4 regions of the Acidovorax sp. GW821-FHT10E04 genome follow, and region 3 is predicted to be linked to each of the others. Evidence: predicted binding sites of a transcription regulator. Region 3 holds the regulator's gene; each other region holds the start of a gene.

Region 1 (4,208 bases), on a different contig from region 3:
CTGACCACGGCGGTGGCGGGCTCGATGATCGGTGAGATCGGCGCGCTGGGCGGCGGCCTCATCCCCAACGGCATGGGCATCTCGCGCCAGTACACAGGCACTTACCTGTGGGGTTTCGTGGGCATCGCAGTGTGTGCGCTGGCCATGCTGCTGCTGCTGCGCGTGATGCAGATCCGCTGGACGCGGACCTGGGCCGAACGCGGCGGACGGGCCAGGACTTCCTCCTGAGGCGTTGCGGCCTTGCCTTGTGCCTGCCCACGGAGGCGCGGGCACGGGCCGCCCGAAAGGAAAAGCCCCTGCCCGGCATCCCCGCAGGGGCCGGGGCGGCTTCAGAGGCCGCGCACCACCGCGATGTTATCTTGAAGGAAAAACAGGCCCTGGCGCTTTCTCCATCAGCGCCGGCAGCTATGTTTTCAATAGCAATCAACCACCATTGCCGCCCCCTACCGGGGCAGGAACAGCAGCCAGTAGATCAGCAGCAGGTTCACCAGCACGCTCACCGCGAGCGCGATCTTCCACAGGGCCGTGGCATCGCGCTGCATCAGGGGCTGGGGGCCGGGGGCCGACAGGGGCCGCGACGCGCCGCGCTCCAGGGCCAGCAGCAGCTCCTCCGCCGTCTCGAAGCGCTGCGCGCGGTGGCGCGCCACGGCCTTCAGGGCGATCTGGTCGAGCCAGATGGGCACGCCCGGGTTGTGGCGGCTGGGGGCCACGGGGTCGCGGTGGTAGCGGCCCAGCTGGTACTGCACCACCTCGCCATAGGGCAGGCGCCCGTGGCTGAGCAGCTGGTACAGCGTGACGCCCAGCGCGAACAGGTCGCTGCCCGCGTCGGGCAGCTGGCCGGCGGGATCGCCGTTGCGTTCGTAGCCCGGCCACTGCTCGGGGTTCATGTAGCTGGGGGTGCCCGCGTGCAGGCGGCGCGTGGCCTCGGGTTCGCGGCCCGAGAGGGCCACGCCCAGGTCCAGCACGCGCAGCACGCCGTCGTCGCCCAGGTGCAGGTTGTCGGGCTTGATGTCGCGGTGCACCACGCCCTGGCGGTGCAGCCAGCCCAGCACGCGCGCGGCCTGCACGGCCACCGTCACGGCCTGCCCCACGGCCAGGTGCTGGCGGTGGCGCAGGCGCTGCCCCAGCGTGTCGCCGGAATGCCAGTCGTACAGCAGGTAAAACGCGCTGGCCCCCGCGCCGTCGCCCGTGCCGGTGGCGCCCAATGGCCAGTCGTTGAGCCGCGCCAGATGGGCTGCGGCCTGGCCCGACTGCATGCGCCGCGCCACCCAGGCCTCGTGCGCCAGCGTGGCCCGCTCCTGCGCGTCGTGGGCGCGCGCGGGCAGCAGGGTCTTGAGGGCATACAGCCGCTGCGTAGCCCCGTCGCGCACCTGGTAGATGCGGTGGATGCCGCTGTCGGCCACCAGGGCCGTCACCGTGAGGCCATCCACGGTGTCGCCCACCTTGAGCAGGGGCAGCACGGGCAGGTCCTGCGCACGGCGGGATTCATCCTGCAGCGTGGCCTCCAGAACGCCCTGCACCTGCACGATCAGCGCGGTCACGTTGTCGCTGCTGCCTCGGCGCAGCGCGGCCTGCACCAGCCCGTCGCTCAGGGCCTGCGCCGGCCCGCCCTGGCGCAGCAGCTGGCGCAGTTCGCGCACGGGAAGGCTGCCGTGCACGCCATCGGAGAGCAGCACGAACAGGTCGCCGCTGTGCAGTTCGCCCTGGCTGTAGTCCACCACCACATGGTCATCCAGGCCCATGGCGCGGGTGAGCTGGTGGGCGAAGTCGTGCTGCGACATCACGTGGTCGGCGGTCAGCTGCTGCAGCCGGCCGCCGCGCAGCAGGTAGGCCCGCGTGTCGCCCACATGGGCCAGCGTGTACGACTGGCCGCGCAGCACCAGCGCGGTCACGGTGGTCAGCCCCACCGCGGGCTGGCGGCGCCGGTTCATGGACGCGAGCCAGCCGTTGTGGGCGGACAGGATGCGGTCCAGCGCCACCGTGGTATCCCAGGTGTCGGGCGTGGCGAAGTAGTCGTTCACCAGCGTGTTGACCGTGGTCTGGGCGGCCTCGCGGCCGTTGCCGCCCGTGCTCACGCCATCGGCGATGGCGGCGATTGCACCCCGCTCGCGCTCGCGCCCCTGCCCGGACACCAGCGCGGCGAAGTCCTCGTTCAACGCCTTGCGCCCGGCCTGCGAGGTGTAGCCAAAGTCCAGTTCAAAACTCATGCACCAGCTCCATGCAGGTTTCATGCCCAAGGTGGTGCATGCCGCGCCCGCCGGGTGCGCGGGGCGGCACGGGTCCGGCCCCGGCCTGCCCCATTCTCCGGGCCCGGCGCCAGCCCGCGCCCCAGATGCGTGCAGGGCGACTGGCACAAGCATTGCTTAACGTAGGCAACGACCCTGCGGGGTCCCGCAATTCAGCCGTGCAATGGCGCACCGAGGAGTTGTACGGACAAAGGCGTCCCCACATGCCGTTTCGAATCGCATTCGAAGCAGCATCGTGTGGACGCCTTTTTTGTTTTTCGCGCCGCCCCGGCGGCGCAACGGACGGAGTCACGATGAAAAAGCTCAAGCTGGTGATGGTGGGGAACGGCATGGCCGGTGTGCGCACGCTGGAAGAGCTGCTCAAGATTGCCCCCGATCTGTACGACATCACGGTGTTCGGCGCAGAGCCGCACCCCAACTACAACCGCATCCTGCTCTCGCCCGTGCTGGCCGGCGAGCAGACCATCGACGAGATCATTCTGAACGACTGGTCCTGGTATGCCGACAACCACATCACGCTGCACACCGGCTTCACCGTGACCGATGTGGACCGCGTGCGCCGCGTGGTCAGCGCCACCAGCAAGGACGGCACGGTGGTCACCGCCGAATACGACCGCCTGATCCTTGCCACGGGCTCCAACCCCTTCATCCTGCCCATCCCCGGCAAGGACCTCCAAGGCGTGCTGGCCTACCGCGACATCGCCGACACCCAGGCCATGATCGACGCCGCCGCCACCTACAAACACGCCGTGGTCATCGGCGGCGGCCTGCTGGGCCTGGAGGCCGCCAACGGCCTCATGAAGCGCGGCATGCAGGTCACCGTGGTGCACGTGGCGGGCTGGCTCATGGAACGCCAGCTGGACGACGTGGCGGGCAAGATGCTGCAGGATTCGCTGCAGCAGCGCGGCATGCAGTTCCTGATCGGCGCGCAGACGCAGGAACTGGTGGGCAACGCCGATGGCCGCGTGGCAGGCATCAAGTTCAAGGACGGCACCGAGGTGCCCGCCGACCTCGTGGTGATGGCCGTAGGCATCCGCCCCAACACGCAGCTCGCCGAAAAGATGCGCCTGCACGTGAACCGCGGCATCGTGGTGAGCGACACGCTGCAGACCACCACCGACGCGCGCATCTACGCCGTGGGCGAGTGCGCCGCGCACCGGGGCATCGCCTATGGCCTGGTGGCCCCGCTGTTCGAGCAGGGCAAGGTGCTGGCCAACCACCTGGCCGAGTTCGGCATCGGCCGCTACCAGGGCTCGCTCACCTCCACCAAGCTCAAGGTCACCGGCATCGACCTGTTCTCGGCCGGCGACTTCCAGGGCGGCGAAGGCACCGAGGAAATCGTGATGAGCGACCCCTTCGGCGGCGTGTACAAGAAACTGGTGCTCAAGGACGACAAGCTCGTGGGCGCGTGCCTGTACGGCGACACGGTGGACGGCAGCTGGTATTTCAAGCTGCTGCGCGACGGCCGCACGGTGAGCGACATCCGCGACCGGCTCATGTTCGGCGAATCCAACATGGGCGACACGGGCCACCAGGGCCAGAGCAAGGCCGCCGCCATGCAGGACAGCGACGAGGTCTGCGGCTGCAACGGCGTGACCAAGGGCGCCATCTGCAAGGCCATCAAGGAAAAAGGCCTGTTCACGCTGGACGAAGTGCGCAAGCACACCAAGGCCAGCGCATCCTGCGGCTCGTGCACCGGGCTGGTGGAGCAGATCATCATGTTCACGGCGGGCGGCGACTACAGCGCCACGCCCAAGACCAAGGCCATGTGCGGTTGCACCGACCACGGCCACCAGGCCGTGCGCGATGCGATTCGCACAGCCAAGCTGGTGACCATCGCCGACGTGTTCAGGTTCATGGAATGGAAGACGCCCAATGGCTGCGCCAGCTGCCGCCCCGCGGTCAACTACTACCTCATCAGCACCTGGCCCAAGGAGGCCAGGGACGATCCGCAAAGCCGCT
Region 2 (4,208 bases), on a different contig from region 3:
GTCGATCCACTTGCTGGCCTCCAGGATGGCGGCCGTCACGGCACGGGCCGTGTTGGGGTACTTCTGCACGAATTCGGACGTGGTGCCCAGCACCTTCTCGGGGTGGTCCTTCCAGATGTCCTGCGTGGTCGTGGCCGTCACGCCGATGCCGTCCATGATGGCGCGGTGGTTCCAGGGCTCGCCCACGCAGAAGCCGTCCATGTTGCCCACGCGCATGTTGGCCACCATCTGTGGCGGGGGCACGGTGATGACCTTGGCATCCTTCATCGGGTTGATGCCGTTGGCCGCCAGCCAGTAGTACAGCCACATGGCGTGCGTGCCGGTGGGGAAGGTCTGCGCGAAGGTGTACTCGCGCTTCTCGCTGGCCATCAGCTTGGCCAGGCCCGCGCCATTGACGGCGCCCTTGTCGGCGAGCTTCTTGGACAGCGTGATGGCCTGCCCGTTGTGGTTCAGGTTCATCAGCACGGCCATGTCCTTCTTGGGCCCGGCCAGGCCCAGGTGCACGCCGTAGACCAGGCCGTACAGCACGTGGGCGAAGTCGAGTTCGCCGTTGACCAGCTTGTCGCGCACACCGGCCCAGGAGGCTTCCTTGGTGGGGATGATGGTCACGCCGTACTTCTTGTCGATGCCGAGCACCGAGGCCATCACCACGCTGGCGCAGTCGGTCAGCGGGATGAAGCCGATCTTGACTTCCTTCTTCTCCGGCGCGTCCGAGCCCTGGGCGTGCACCAGCGCACGCAGCGCGGGGCTGACGCCGACGGCGCCCACGGTGGCGGCCTGCAGCACGGTGCGGCGGTTGAGGCTGGTTTTGAGCAGATCGGTCATGGGGCACTTCCTCATAGCGTTGAAAACAAAAAAGGCGTCCTCCCGAGCAGCCTGCATACATGCAGCACCGGTCGGTGAGGGACGCCTCTGTCCATGGCGATACCCGATGAAGGGCTCGCCCAGCACCGGCCCGCCTTTGGGCCCGTGCTGTGTGGGGGTGAGACCGCCATTGGTCTCGCAGGGGTTAATGCAAGTGGCGTGCCAGGCCTTGCCGCACGGGCTCCGCATCAGTTCGGCGCATGGTTTGCTATTGAATTAATAGCTGCTTGCGCAAATGGATCAAGCGCTGGGGGCCTTTTTGACCTGCAAACGCGCGGAGGTTGTGCGCGCGGTGAATGCCGCACTGCCTTTGTGCGGCGCACCATCCGGGAGAAGCCGGTGGACCTGGGCGTGGCCCAGGCCGGGGATGCCGGGCAAGGACCGCTGCGCAGCGAGGGGATCGTCCCCTTTCCCGAGCCGGGCAGCGATTCGAGAGGAGGGGCCAAGGGCCGCGGCTCCAAGACTGCCTGCGCAGTCTGGACGTCCCCAGGAGCGGGCGGCCTCTGGCGGCTGCACCGATGCGCGCAGCGCCTCAGGAGGGTGTCACCTGCTTACCCGAGCAGGTCCATCACGTCGAGCATGCGCTGGGCCACATCCACGAGCTTGAGGCCCTTGTCCATGGCGGTCTTGCGCAGTTTCTCGTACGCGGCCTGCTCGGTCAGGCCCTGGCGCTGCATGAGCAGGCCCTTGGCGCGGTCGATGGTCTTGCGGTCCTTGAGCTCGGTCTTGGCATCGGCGAGCTCGGCGCGCAGCGCCTGCTCGTGCTGGAAGCGCGCCATCGCCACGTCCAGGATGGGGCGGATGCGCTGGGGCGCGAGGCCGGCCACGATGTAGGCCGACACGCCCGCGGCCACCGCGTCCTTGACGTGCGAGGTGTCCTCGTCGTTGGTGAACATCACGATGGGGCGGCGTTCGTCGCGCGTGGCCACCACCACGTGTTCCAGCGCGTCGCGGGCCTCGCTCTCGGCGTCCACGATGATCAGGTCGGGCTGCAACTGGGCGATCCGCTCGCTCAGGAACACATCCGCGGGCAGCGTGGCGATCAGGTTGAAATTGTTCTCCAGCAGCCCGATGCGCAGCGCCCGCGAACGCTCCGCCTGCAGCACGGCGTGTTCGTCGTCGGGGTCGGCAATGGCCAGGTCCGGGGCCACCACCACGATGCGCAGAGACTCGTTCATACCCCGGAGCATAAGCAATTTTTACGCCACAAATTGGTGCGCCGAAGCGGTGCGCCCCGGGCAGGCGCCGGGTTCCGGCAAGGGCCTTGCCTTGCAGGGTCTGAAACTTGCTAATAGTTTGCCGATTGGCAGGGCATACCCGATAGCGCCTTTCCTCCGTCGTCGCATATACATCTGGTCACATTGACATATTGATGAGGATTCCGCATGAACAAGCATATTGACCGGCGCCGTTTCGCCGCCGGGCTGGCCTTGACCACCGCCGCGTCCATGGCGCTGCTGCTCCTGTCCGGGTGCGGCAAGGTGCCCGACACCATCAAGATCGGCGTGGCGCAGCCCTTGAGCGGCCCCCTGGGCGCCCTCGGGCAGGACTTGCTCAATGGCGTGAACCTGGCCGTGGCCGAACTGAACAAGGGCGGCTACACCGTGGACGGCAAGCGGGTGACGCTGGAGGTGGTGGCGGTGGACGACAAGGCCGACGCGGCCACCGGCAAGACGGTGGCCCAGCAGCTGGTGGATGCCGGCGTGGTGGCCGTCATCGGGCACCTGAATTCGGGCGTGAGCATCGAGACCGCGCCCATCTACGCGGCCAAGGACATCGCGCAGATCGCCATCTCCACCAACCCCAAGTTCACGCAGCTGGGTTTTTCCACCACCTTCCGCATGGTGGGCAACGACACGCTGCAGGCGCGCGCCATCGGCTCGTTTGCCGCCACCCAGCTGGGCGCCGCGCGCTATGCCGCGCTGGACGATGGCACGCCCTACGGCAAGGGCCTGGCCGACGGGGCCGCCGCGCAGCTCAAGGCCGAGAAGAAAGAGGTGGTGGTGCGCAAGTCGTTCGACGACAAGACCACGGCATTCGACGAACTGGCCGGCGAACTCAAGGCCGCGAAGGTGGAGGTGATCGTCTCCACCCTCAATGACTTCCAGGCGCTGGCGTTGCTGGAAGCCCTGCGCAAGGTGGGGCACACCAAGGTGAGCCTGCTGGGCGGCGACACCATCAAGACCACCGACATGACCAAGGGGGCCGGCATCGTCGAGGGCGTCTATGCCACCTCGCCCGTGCTGGAAGCCAAGGAGTTTTCCACGGGCAAGCCCTTCCTGGAAAAGTACATCGATGCCTACAAGAAGCCGCCCGCGTACGGCGGGCACTACAGCTACGACAGCATGTACGTGCTCTCGGCGGCCATCCAGAAGGCCAAGTCCGCGGACCCCAAGGACATCACCAAGGCCATGCACGGCATCAACGGCTACGCGCCCGTGATCGGCACGATGACCTGGGATGACAAGGGCGAGCAGCGCTACGGCGCGGTGGGCGTGTACGAACTGCGCAGCGGCAGCTGGGAGCTGCGCATGCGCTCGGACCGCTGGTAGGCGCGGCCTGCGACCCTGGGGATGCACGACCCCTGCCGGCCACCGCCGGCAGGGGTTTTTGCATCAGGCCCCCCGCGAGCCCGGGTTTTACACTCGGGGCATGAGTCTGTTGATCCTCGGAATTGAATCCTCGTGCGACGAGACCGGCGTGGCGCTGGTGCGCTCCACGGGCGATGCCGTTCCCACCCTGCTGTCCCACGCCCTGCACAGCCAGATCGAGATGCACCAGGCCTATGGTGGCGTGGTGCCCGAGCTGGCCAGCCGCGACCACATCCGCCGCGTGCTGCCGCTGACCACGCAAGTGTTGACGGAGTCCGGCCAGACGCTGGCGGACGTGGACGTGGTTGCTTACACGCGCGGCCCGGGCCTGGCGGGTGCCCTGCTGGTGGGGGCCGGCGTGGCCTGCGCGCTGGGCGCGGCGCTGGACAAGCCGGTGCTGGGCGTGCACCACCTGGAGGGGCACCTGCTCTCGCCCTTCCTGAGCGCGGACCCGCCCGAGTTCCCCTTCGTGGCCCTGCTGGTCTCCGGCGGCCACACCCAGCTCATGCGGGTGGACGGCGTGGGCCGCTACGAGATCCTGGGCGAGACCATCGACGACGCGGCGGGCGAGGCCTTCGACAAGTCGGCCAAGCTCATGGGCCTGGGCTACCCGGGAGGGCCGGCGCTGTCACGCCTGGCCGAGCAGGGCGATCCGGCGGCCTTCAAGCTGCCGCGCCCGCTGCTGCACAGCGGCAATCTCGACTTCTCCTTTGCCGGGCTCAAGACCGCCGTGCTGACCCAGGCCAAGAAACT
Region 3 (4,208 bases):
GCTGGGCAAAATCGACCATGCGGTGGGCCACATCACTGCCAAATATGGGCACAGCGCTTGTCTGTATTGCGCCTTCAGCTTCATTTTTAATAGCAGTCCAGACATGGGCCTGGTAGGGCAGCAGTTTCTCGAACGCAAAGCGGCGCAGCATGCCCGCCGGGATGCGACAGGCGATCTGCGCGGCCTCGATGGCGATGGTGCCGCTGCCGCAGCAGGGGTCGTACAGCGGCTGGGGGTTGTCACCGTGCGGGTCCCAGCCGCTGGCGGCGATCATGGCGGCGGCCAGGGTTTCCTTCAGCGGGGCATCGCCCTTGTCCTCGCGCCAGCCACGCTTGAACAGCGGCTCGCCGGAGGTGTCGATGTAGATGGTGGCTTCTTCCGTGGTCAGGTGCAGGTGGATGCGCACGTCGGGCCACTGCGTGTTCACATCGGGGCGCACGCCGCTTTTGGCGCGAAACCGGTCGGCCACGGCGTCCTTGACCTTGAGGCCTGCGAAGTTGAGGCTCTGCAGCGGGCTGTGCTGGGCCGTCACCTCGACCTTGAAGGTCTGGCGCGTGGTGAACCAGATTTCCCACGCCACGTCGCTGGCGGCGGCATACAGGTCGTTTTCAGAGCGGTAGGGGCGGTGCGCCAGCTGCACCAGCACGCGCTGGGCCAGGCGGCTGTGCAGGTTGAGCAGCAGCGCCTCGCGCCAGGACGCGCGCAGCAGCACGCCGCCACGGCCGACCAGCAGGTCTTGCCCCGTGAGGCCGGTGATGCCATGCACCTCGTCGGCCAGAAAGCCCTCCACACCGGCGGCGCAAGGGAGAAAAAGTTGGAGTTGATTCATGACGATGGTGAGGATACGCGCTCGGAAAGTGCGTGTGAATCCGGCGTGCCCGCACGGGCCAGCAGCAACTGGCGGATGGAGTCCGGGATCGGCGCCACCTTGCGGCCGGCCTTGCCGATGAAAACGATGCCGATCTTGCCGCGCGCCACCTCGCGGCCCGAGGTCTTCTCGGTCATGCAAAAGACCAGGTCGAACCCATAGCGGTTGAAGTCCGCAGGCGCCATCTCCACGCGCATGGTCTCGCCGTGGAACCCCTCGGACTTGTACTGCGCCACGATGTCTCCGACCACGATGGACAGCCCGCCCACGTCGGCCTCGGGGTAGCCGAGTGACTGGAAAAACCGCACCCGGGCCTCGGACACGAGGCTCAGCAGCTGCGCGTTGTCCAGGTGCCCGCCCTGGTTGACGTGGCTGATGTAGATCTGCATTTCGGTGGCGAAACCGAAGTGCGCGGGAAGGTCGAAGACGATGCGGGCCATGGACGGGGTGGCGAAGTAAGAGGGAAAGACAGCAACGGAGCGGAAAAACGGGCCACCAGGCGCATGCGCCGTGCACACGCCCGCACGGCGCCTACAGCGCCTTGCGCAGATTCGCCGGCGCGATCTTGAGCGCCTCGCGGTACTTGGCGACGGTGCGGCGCGCGCACTCGATGCCCTGCTCCTTGAGCATCTCGGCGATCTGGCTGTCGGACAGCGGCTTGGTCGGGCTCTCGGCGGCCACGAATTGCTTGATGAGGGCACGCACGGCGGTGCTCGACGCATTGCCGCCGGTCTCGGTGCCCAGGCCCGAGCCGAAGAAGTACTTGAGCTCGTAGGTGCCGATGGGCGTGGCCATGTACTTGGCCGTGGTCACGCGGCTGATGGTGGACTCGTGCAGGCCCAGCTCGTCGGCGATGTCGCGCAGCACCAGCGGGCGCATCGCGAGTTCGCCGTGGGTGAAGAAGTTCTTCTGCCGCTCCACGATGGCGCGCGAGACGCGCAGGATGGTGTCGAAGCGCTGCTGGATGTTCTTGATGAACCAGCGCGCCTCCTGCAGGCGCTGCTGCATGCCCTGGTGGCCCTCGCCGCCCTTGTGGCCGCGCAGGGCGCCGGCATAGATGTCGTGCACGCGCAGGCGCGGCATCACGTCGGGGTTGAGCTGCACGATGAAGTTGTGCTGCCCGTCGCGGCCATTGGCGCGCCCGGCCTTGCGCACGATCACGTCGGGGATGATGATGTTGCGCTCCACGTCGGCGAAGCGGCGCCCCGGGCGCGGCTCCAGCCGGGCGATCAGCGCCATGGCGGCGCGGGTGCGCTCCTCGCTGTCGCCGCAGGCCTGCGTGAGGCGGCGCACGTCGCGCCGCGCCAGCATCTCCAGCGGCTGCTGGCACACGCGCAGCGCGGTCTGCACGGTGTCGGGGTCGATGTCGCTGTCCTCGTCGGCGGCCAGCGCCTTGAGCTGCAGCGTCAGGCACTCGGCCAGGCCGCGCGCGCCCACGCCCACGGGCTCCAGGCTCTGCAGCAGCCGCTGTGCCACGGTGAAGCGGTGCACCAGTTCCTCGATCTGCTCCAGGTCGTCGGGCCCGGCCAGGCTGATGGCCAGCTCTTCGAGCGGATCCTCCAGGTAGCCGTCGTCGTTGAGCGATTCGATCAGGAAGCGCAGCGCGGCGCGGTCGATCTCGGACAGGCGCAGCGCCAGCGCCTGTCGGTGCAAAAAGGCGGTCAGCGATTCGTGCGTGCGGGCCAGCTCGGTGGCGTCGGCCTCGTCGCCTTCGGCGTCGTTGCGGTTGCGGGCGGGGGCGTCGCCGCCCCACTCGGCGTCGTTGGGCGCCATCTCCACCGTGCCGTCGCCGCTCCAGTCGGGCTCGTCGGCGCCCGCGCTCGGAGTTTCAGCATCATTTTGAGCCTCAGCGCTGGTACTGCTTGCGCTGGTAGCTCCTGAAAAAATAGCATCATCCGCGCTGTAGTCGTCGGCCTGGGCCGGCGTATCGGCGGCTTCCAGGCCAAACTCCTCGCGCGGCGCCTCGTCGGCGTTGCGTTCGAGGAACGGGTTTTCGTCGAGCATCTGCTCGACTTCCTGCGAGAGTTCCAGCGTGGACAACTGCAGCAGCCGGATGGACTGCTGAAGTTGGGGGGTCAATGCAAGATGCTGCGAGACGCGCAGCGAGAGTCCAGGTTTCATTGATTGAGCGCCGCCGGGCCGCCCCAAGGCGCGAAGCCCCCCTCGGGGGGCAGCGCAGTACACGAAGTGACAAGCGTGGAGGCCATGTCTACATGCGGAAATGTTCGCCCAGGTACACCCGGCGCACTTCGGCGTTGTCCACGATCTCGGATGGCGTGCCCTGGGCCAGCACCTGGCCATCGCTGATGATGAAGGCGTGGTCGCAGATGCCCAGCGTCTCGCGCACGTTGTGGTCGGTGATGAGCACGCCGATGCCGCGCGCCTTGAGAAAACCGATGATGCGCTGTATCTCGATCACGGCGATGGGGTCGATGCCCGCAAAGGGCTCGTCCAGCAGGATGAAGCGCGGCTGCGTGGCCAGCGCGCGGGCGATCTCGACGCGGCGGCGCTCGCCGCCCGACAGGGCCATGGCGGGCGAGGCCCGCAGGTGGTCCACGCGCAGCTCCTGCAGCAAGGCCGTGAGACGCTCTTCGATGGCCTCGCGCGACAGCGGCTTGCCGTCGTCGTCCGCGCGCTGCAGCTCCAGCACCGCGCGCACGTTCTCTTCGACCGTGAGCTTGCGGAAGATGGAGGCTTCCTGCGGCAGGTAGGACAGCCCCAGCCGCGAGCGGCGGTGGATGGGCATGTGGGCCACCGAATGGCCGTCGATGCGGATGTCGCCCGCGTCGCTGCGCACCAGGCCCACGATCATGTAGAACGAGGTGGTCTTGCCCGCGCCGTTGGGCCCCAGCAGGCCCACGACCTCGCCCTTTTGCACGACCAGCGACACATCCTTGACGACCTTGCGGCTGCCATACGACTTGGCCAGGTGCTGCACCTCCAGGCGGCTGCCCGCCTGGGTGTCAGGACCGGGGCTGACGGGCTGCGCGCTCACTTGGAGCCGCCGCCAAGGCTGTTGCTGGGGCGCAGCACCGGCGCCGATGCCGGGGGCGCGGCCTCCGGCGCGGCGGCACCGGCGGGCGGGTCCTTGGGCGCGAGCACCGCGCGCACCCGGCTGCCGGGCGCGGGCGCATCGCCCGCCGCATTGGTCGCGGGGGTGCGCTTGCCGTCCACGGTGAACACATCGGTGAGGTTGTTGTAGACGATCACGGCGCCGGTGATCTCGTCGCTGAGGACCGCCCCGCGGTAGCGGCGCAGTTCGGCGCGGGTGATGAAGCGCACGTTGTCGGCCTTGCCGTCGTACTCGATGACTTCGCTCTCGCCTTCGATGAACTCGTCC
Region 4 (4,208 bases), on a different contig from region 3:
GACCGTGTGGAAGTTTGCGCATCCTCTACCGACGCACCTTGCAACAAGCTGGTGAAGTCGAGTGCGGACCTGCCAGCACCGGTTACCCAGTCGAGTCTGGTCCAACGCACAATTCCCACTGCGTCCGTGAACACCCGCGATGGTCATGAGTTCTGGACCATTACCGATGCCACCGTACTGAATTGGGGAACCAGCAGCGGTTGGTACATGGACCTGCCCCAGACCCGCGAACGCCTGCTCAAGCCTATCGAATTCTATGACGGCAGCAACCTGCTGACCGTCTTCTCGCAGGTGCCGGCCAAGGGCTCCAGACTAGACCCTGCCGTTGAAACATGCGAAGCAGGCACGGTGGACAAGGAACGCCAATACATGACCCTTATCAACATCATGGATGGCAAGAAGCCCAGCGTGCAGATCATGGATACGGATGGCAATGGCAAATACAACTTGGCAGCCGACCAAGGAGCATCGAGAGTGTCCGTCACTGCTGGCGCACAGACCATGATCAAGCGTGGAGAAAAGATGCGAGTCACTGGGAAAAAACCTGACGGGACAGACGACAGTTTGGACAACGCCCTCCTCCCAGAACAATCCATGCGCCCCAGCTGGCGTCAAATGCAATAAACCAGCTTTAGCAGGAGCACACTGTCTTATGAAAAGGCAACATCGGGGCTTTACGCTGATTGAGCTAATGATTGTGGTGGCAATCGTTGGCATCCTCTCAGCCATCGCTTTCCCCAGCTACACGGAGTACATCCGGCGGGGTCACCGCGCCGATGCTCGCGCAGGCCTTCTTCAGGCGCAGCAGTGGTTGGAGCGGGCCTCCACGGCGAACGGCGTGTACCCGACGACTCTTCCAAACTCTCTTCAATGGCGTCTTGCGGATGGAACCCTCGATCCAAACAAACGGTACACCTTGTCCATTGGTGGTCCCGCGACAACATCCTCATTCACATTGACCGCCACACCCCGAGGCGCGCAAATTGGGGACAAGTGCGGGAACTACACATTGACCCACACGGGCATACGCGGCGCGAACGGCAAGATTCAAACTGACGCTGGCTTTGACGCCACATGCTGGAGCAAGTAAGCACTGCGCTACCATCCTGGAGCAATGACCACTACAGCGCTCCACTATGCGAACCAAGCGCTTGGGCTAGCCGCCCAGGCACTTTTTCTTTCCAGCCCCAATCCTCGCGTTGGTTGCGTCATCACCGCTCCCGACGGTGAGGTGCTGGGCCGAGGATTCACTCAGCGTGCTGGTGGCGCCCATGCAGAAATCATGGCGCTGCGCGATGCCGCAGCAGCTGGCCGCGACGTGCGCGGTGCCACCGCCTATGTCACCCTGGAGCCATGCTCTCACCATGGCCGCACCGGTCCATGCTGCAATGCATTGATCGAAGCCGGGATTGCAAAAGTGGTGGCATCCATCACCGACCCCAACCCTCTGGTCGCAGGCCACGGATTCGAGCGATTGCGGGCGGCGGGTATCGAGGTTGTCGTGGGCCCAGGGGCAGAAGAATCACGCGAACTCAACATCGGTTTTTTCAGCCGCATGGTTCGGGGCACGCCATGGGTGCGGCTCAAGACGGCAGCGTCCCTGGACGGCACCACGGCGCTTCATAACGGCGCCAGCCAGTGGATCACCTCGCGCACGGCACGCGCGGATGGGCATGCCTGGCGGGCAAGGGCCTGTGCCATTTTGACCGGCATTGGTACCGTGCTGGACGACAACCCCCGCCTGGACGTCCGGGAAGTACCTACACCCCGCCAGCCCCATGTGGTCTTGGTGGATAGTCAATTGCAGCTGCCCCCGCATGCCAACCTGCTGATGGGCGGACGTGATTGCCTTGTCTACACAGCCAACACAAGCAAGGAAAAGAAAGCCGCCTTGGAAGCTCGCGGTGCCACGGTGATCCATCTGCCCAATGCCAGCGGCAAAGTGGATCTGGCAGCGATGCTGAAAGACCTTGGCCAGCGGGGAATCAATGAGCTGCATGTGGAAGCAGGCCACAAGCTCAATGGATCCCTCGTCCGAGAAGGCCTCGTCGATGAACTGCTTGTGTACTTGGCCCCTCGCCTGCTGGGCCCCGGGCTGGGCATGGCGAACCTGGACCCGCTCCATGCGCTGGCGGACGGGCTTGCGCTGCAGTTCACATCCGCAGAGATGATCGGACCGGACCTTCGCGTCCTGGCACGGGTCCAGGGTCGGGATAGTTTTTAATCCGGCCCTCGCGATCGCCTTCGGCCGCACCGCCCCAAGGCAGTGCAAAAGCCACGCACCAACCTCTGGCGCGCTTCTTGCTTCAATTTGGTGCAAATCTGGTGCACCCACTCAAACCGCACCAGAACGGATCAATTTACTGCAAGAGGACGTTATGGAAGCACTCAAACAGGGCACGGATGCCCTGTTCATTCTTCTGGGGGCCATCATGGTGCTGGCCATGCACGCCGGTTTTGCCTTCCTGGAGCTGGGCACGGTCCGCAAGAAGAACCAGGTGAATGCGCTGGTGAAGATCCTGGTGGATTTTTCTGTGTCCACGGTCGTGTACTTTGCCGTGGGGTACAGCGTGGCCTACGGCACGCACTTTTTCGTGGGGGCCGAGTCGCTGGTGCAGCAAAGCGGCTATGCACTGGTGAAGTTCTTCTTCCTGCTCACCTTTGCAGCGGCCATTCCGGCCATCGTGTCGGGGGGGATCGCGGAACGCGCCAAGTTCTGGCCGCAGCTCATGGCCACGGCGGTCATCGTCGGCTTTGTGTATCCATTCTTCGAGGGCATTGCCTGGAACCAGCATTTTGGCGTGCAGGCCTGGATCAAAGGGTTCGCCGGCGAGGAGTTCCATGATTTCGCCGGCTCCATCGTGGTGCACGCGATGGGCGGCTGGATCGCCCTGCCTGCCGTGATCCTGCTGGGCTCCCGCGCCAACCGGTATCGCAAGGATGGCGCCATCTCCGCGCACCCGCCTTCCAACATTCCGTTTCTGGCGCTGGGCGCATGGGTGCTCGTCGTGGGCTGGTTCGGCTTCAATGTGATGAGCGCGCAGACCGTGGACAAACTTTCCGGCCTGGTGGCGGTGAACTCCCTGATGGCCATGGTCGGCGGCACGCTGGCCGCCCTGGTGCTGGGCAAGAATGACCCCGGCTTCGTCCACAACGGCCCGCTGGCGGGGCTGGTGGCGGTGTGCGCGGGCTCCGACCTGATGCACCCGCTGGGTGCGCTCGTGGTGGGTGCGGTGGCTGGCGCCATTTTTGTGCTGATGTTCACGCTCACGCAGAACCGGTGGAAGATCGACGACGTGCTGGGTGTCTGGCCGCTGCACGGCCTGTGCGGCACCTGGGGCGGGCTGGCGGCTGGCATTTTTGGCAGCAAGGCGCTGGGCGGGCTCGGCGGGGTGAGCTTTTCCGCCCAGCTTGTCGGCACCGCCCTGGGCGTGGCCTGGGCACTGGCGGGCGGCTTCGTGGTGTATGGCATTCTCAAAAGCACGGTCGGCCTGCGGCTCTCGCAGGAAGAGGAGTTCGACGGTGCGGACCTGTCGATCCACAAGATCAGCGCCACACCCGATCGCGAAGTGAGCTGGTAGCCGCCGCGGCGCCAGGGCACCGCACCGCGATGCGCCCGCATCCACCCGATCGCCACCGTGGCTGCGTTGGCGCCGCGTCTGACAAGCGCGAGCGGCGCCGCACGGTCACAATCGCGCCATGCCTGCACTGCCCCCTGCTCCCGCCGCTCCAGCGCCGTTCCTGGGCACCACCGCCCGCTATGGCTGGCTGGCCGTCCTGGCCATGTGCATTGCAAGCGCCATCACCGGCTGCGCCGGCCTGCCCAAGGATGTGGACCGGCCGGTGTCGAGCGCATTGGCGTCGCCTGCGGACACGGCCCTGGGCCAATTGGTGGAAACGCGCCGCGCGTCGGTGGGCGGCCGCCATCCTTCCGGGTTCCTGCTGCTCAGCGGGCCCCAGGCGGCCTACAGCAGCCGCCTCGCCCTGGTCGACGCCGCACAGAAGACGCTGGACCTGCAGTACTACGCCATCCACGCTGACGCCAGTACCGAGCGCCTGCTGCTGGGCGTGATCGCGGCGGCCCAGCGCGGCGTGCGTGTGCGTGTGCTGCTGGACGACTTCCACAGCACGGGGCGTGATGCGCAGGTCATGCGGCTGGCCTTCGTGCCCAACATCGAGATGCGCATGTTCAACCCGCTCACGGGTGC

The links. The regulator sigma-54, encoded in region 3, starts transcription at its own class of promoters, with help from an activator protein. The targets are predictions, from matches to a motif close to TGGCANGNAANCTGCTTT.
Region 1: a site for sigma-54 is predicted at 2,349-2,366, ahead of nirB (nitrite reductase large subunit NirB). Genes of this name have one in related genera too.
Region 2: a site for sigma-54 is predicted at 2,054-2,071, ahead of AC07OC_RS05155 (ANTAR domain-containing response regulator). Genes of this name have one in related genera too.
Region 4: a site for sigma-54 is predicted at 2,291-2,308, ahead of AC07OC_RS15200 (ammonium transporter). Genes of this name have one in related genera too.

Annotation. Positions count from the first base shown of each region.
Region 1 is NZ_JBWKMT010000002.1:44,399-48,606, reverse strand. It holds gene AC07OC_RS05075 (MFS transporter) at 1-228, shown strand, start outside; gene AC07OC_RS05070 (bifunctional protein-serine/threonine kinase/phosphatase) at 444-2,207, opposite strand; gene nirB (nitrite reductase large subunit NirB) at 2,540-4,208, shown strand, end outside.
Region 2 is NZ_JBWKMT010000002.1:64,203-68,410, forward strand. It holds gene AC07OC_RS05150 (CmpA/NrtA family ABC transporter substrate-binding protein) at 1-825, opposite strand, end outside; gene AC07OC_RS05155 (ANTAR domain-containing response regulator) at 1,416-2,042, opposite strand; gene AC07OC_RS05160 (branched-chain amino acid ABC transporter substrate-binding protein) at 2,250-3,416, shown strand; gene tsaD (tRNA (adenosine(37)-N6)-threonylcarbamoyltransferase complex transferase subunit TsaD) at 3,517-4,208, shown strand, end outside.
Region 3 is NZ_JBWKMT010000008.1:30,927-35,134, reverse strand. It holds gene AC07OC_RS22785 (THUMP domain-containing class I SAM-dependent RNA methyltransferase) at 1-829, opposite strand, end outside; gene AC07OC_RS22780 (acyl-CoA thioesterase) at 826-1,308, opposite strand; gene AC07OC_RS22775 (RNA polymerase factor sigma-54) at 1,400-2,989, opposite strand; gene lptB (LPS export ABC transporter ATP-binding protein) at 3,078-3,863, opposite strand; gene lptA (lipopolysaccharide transport periplasmic protein LptA) at 3,860-4,208, opposite strand, start outside.
Region 4 is NZ_JBWKMT010000004.1:381,829-386,036, reverse strand. It holds gene AC07OC_RS15215 (pilus assembly protein) at 1-624, shown strand, start outside; gene AC07OC_RS15210 (type IV pilin protein) at 653-1,090, shown strand; gene ribD (bifunctional diaminohydroxyphosphoribosylaminopyrimidine deaminase/5-amino-6-(5-phosphoribosylamino)uracil reductase RibD) at 1,115-2,224, shown strand; gene AC07OC_RS15200 (ammonium transporter) at 2,379-3,581, shown strand; gene AC07OC_RS15195 (phospholipase D family protein) at 3,700-4,208, shown strand, end outside.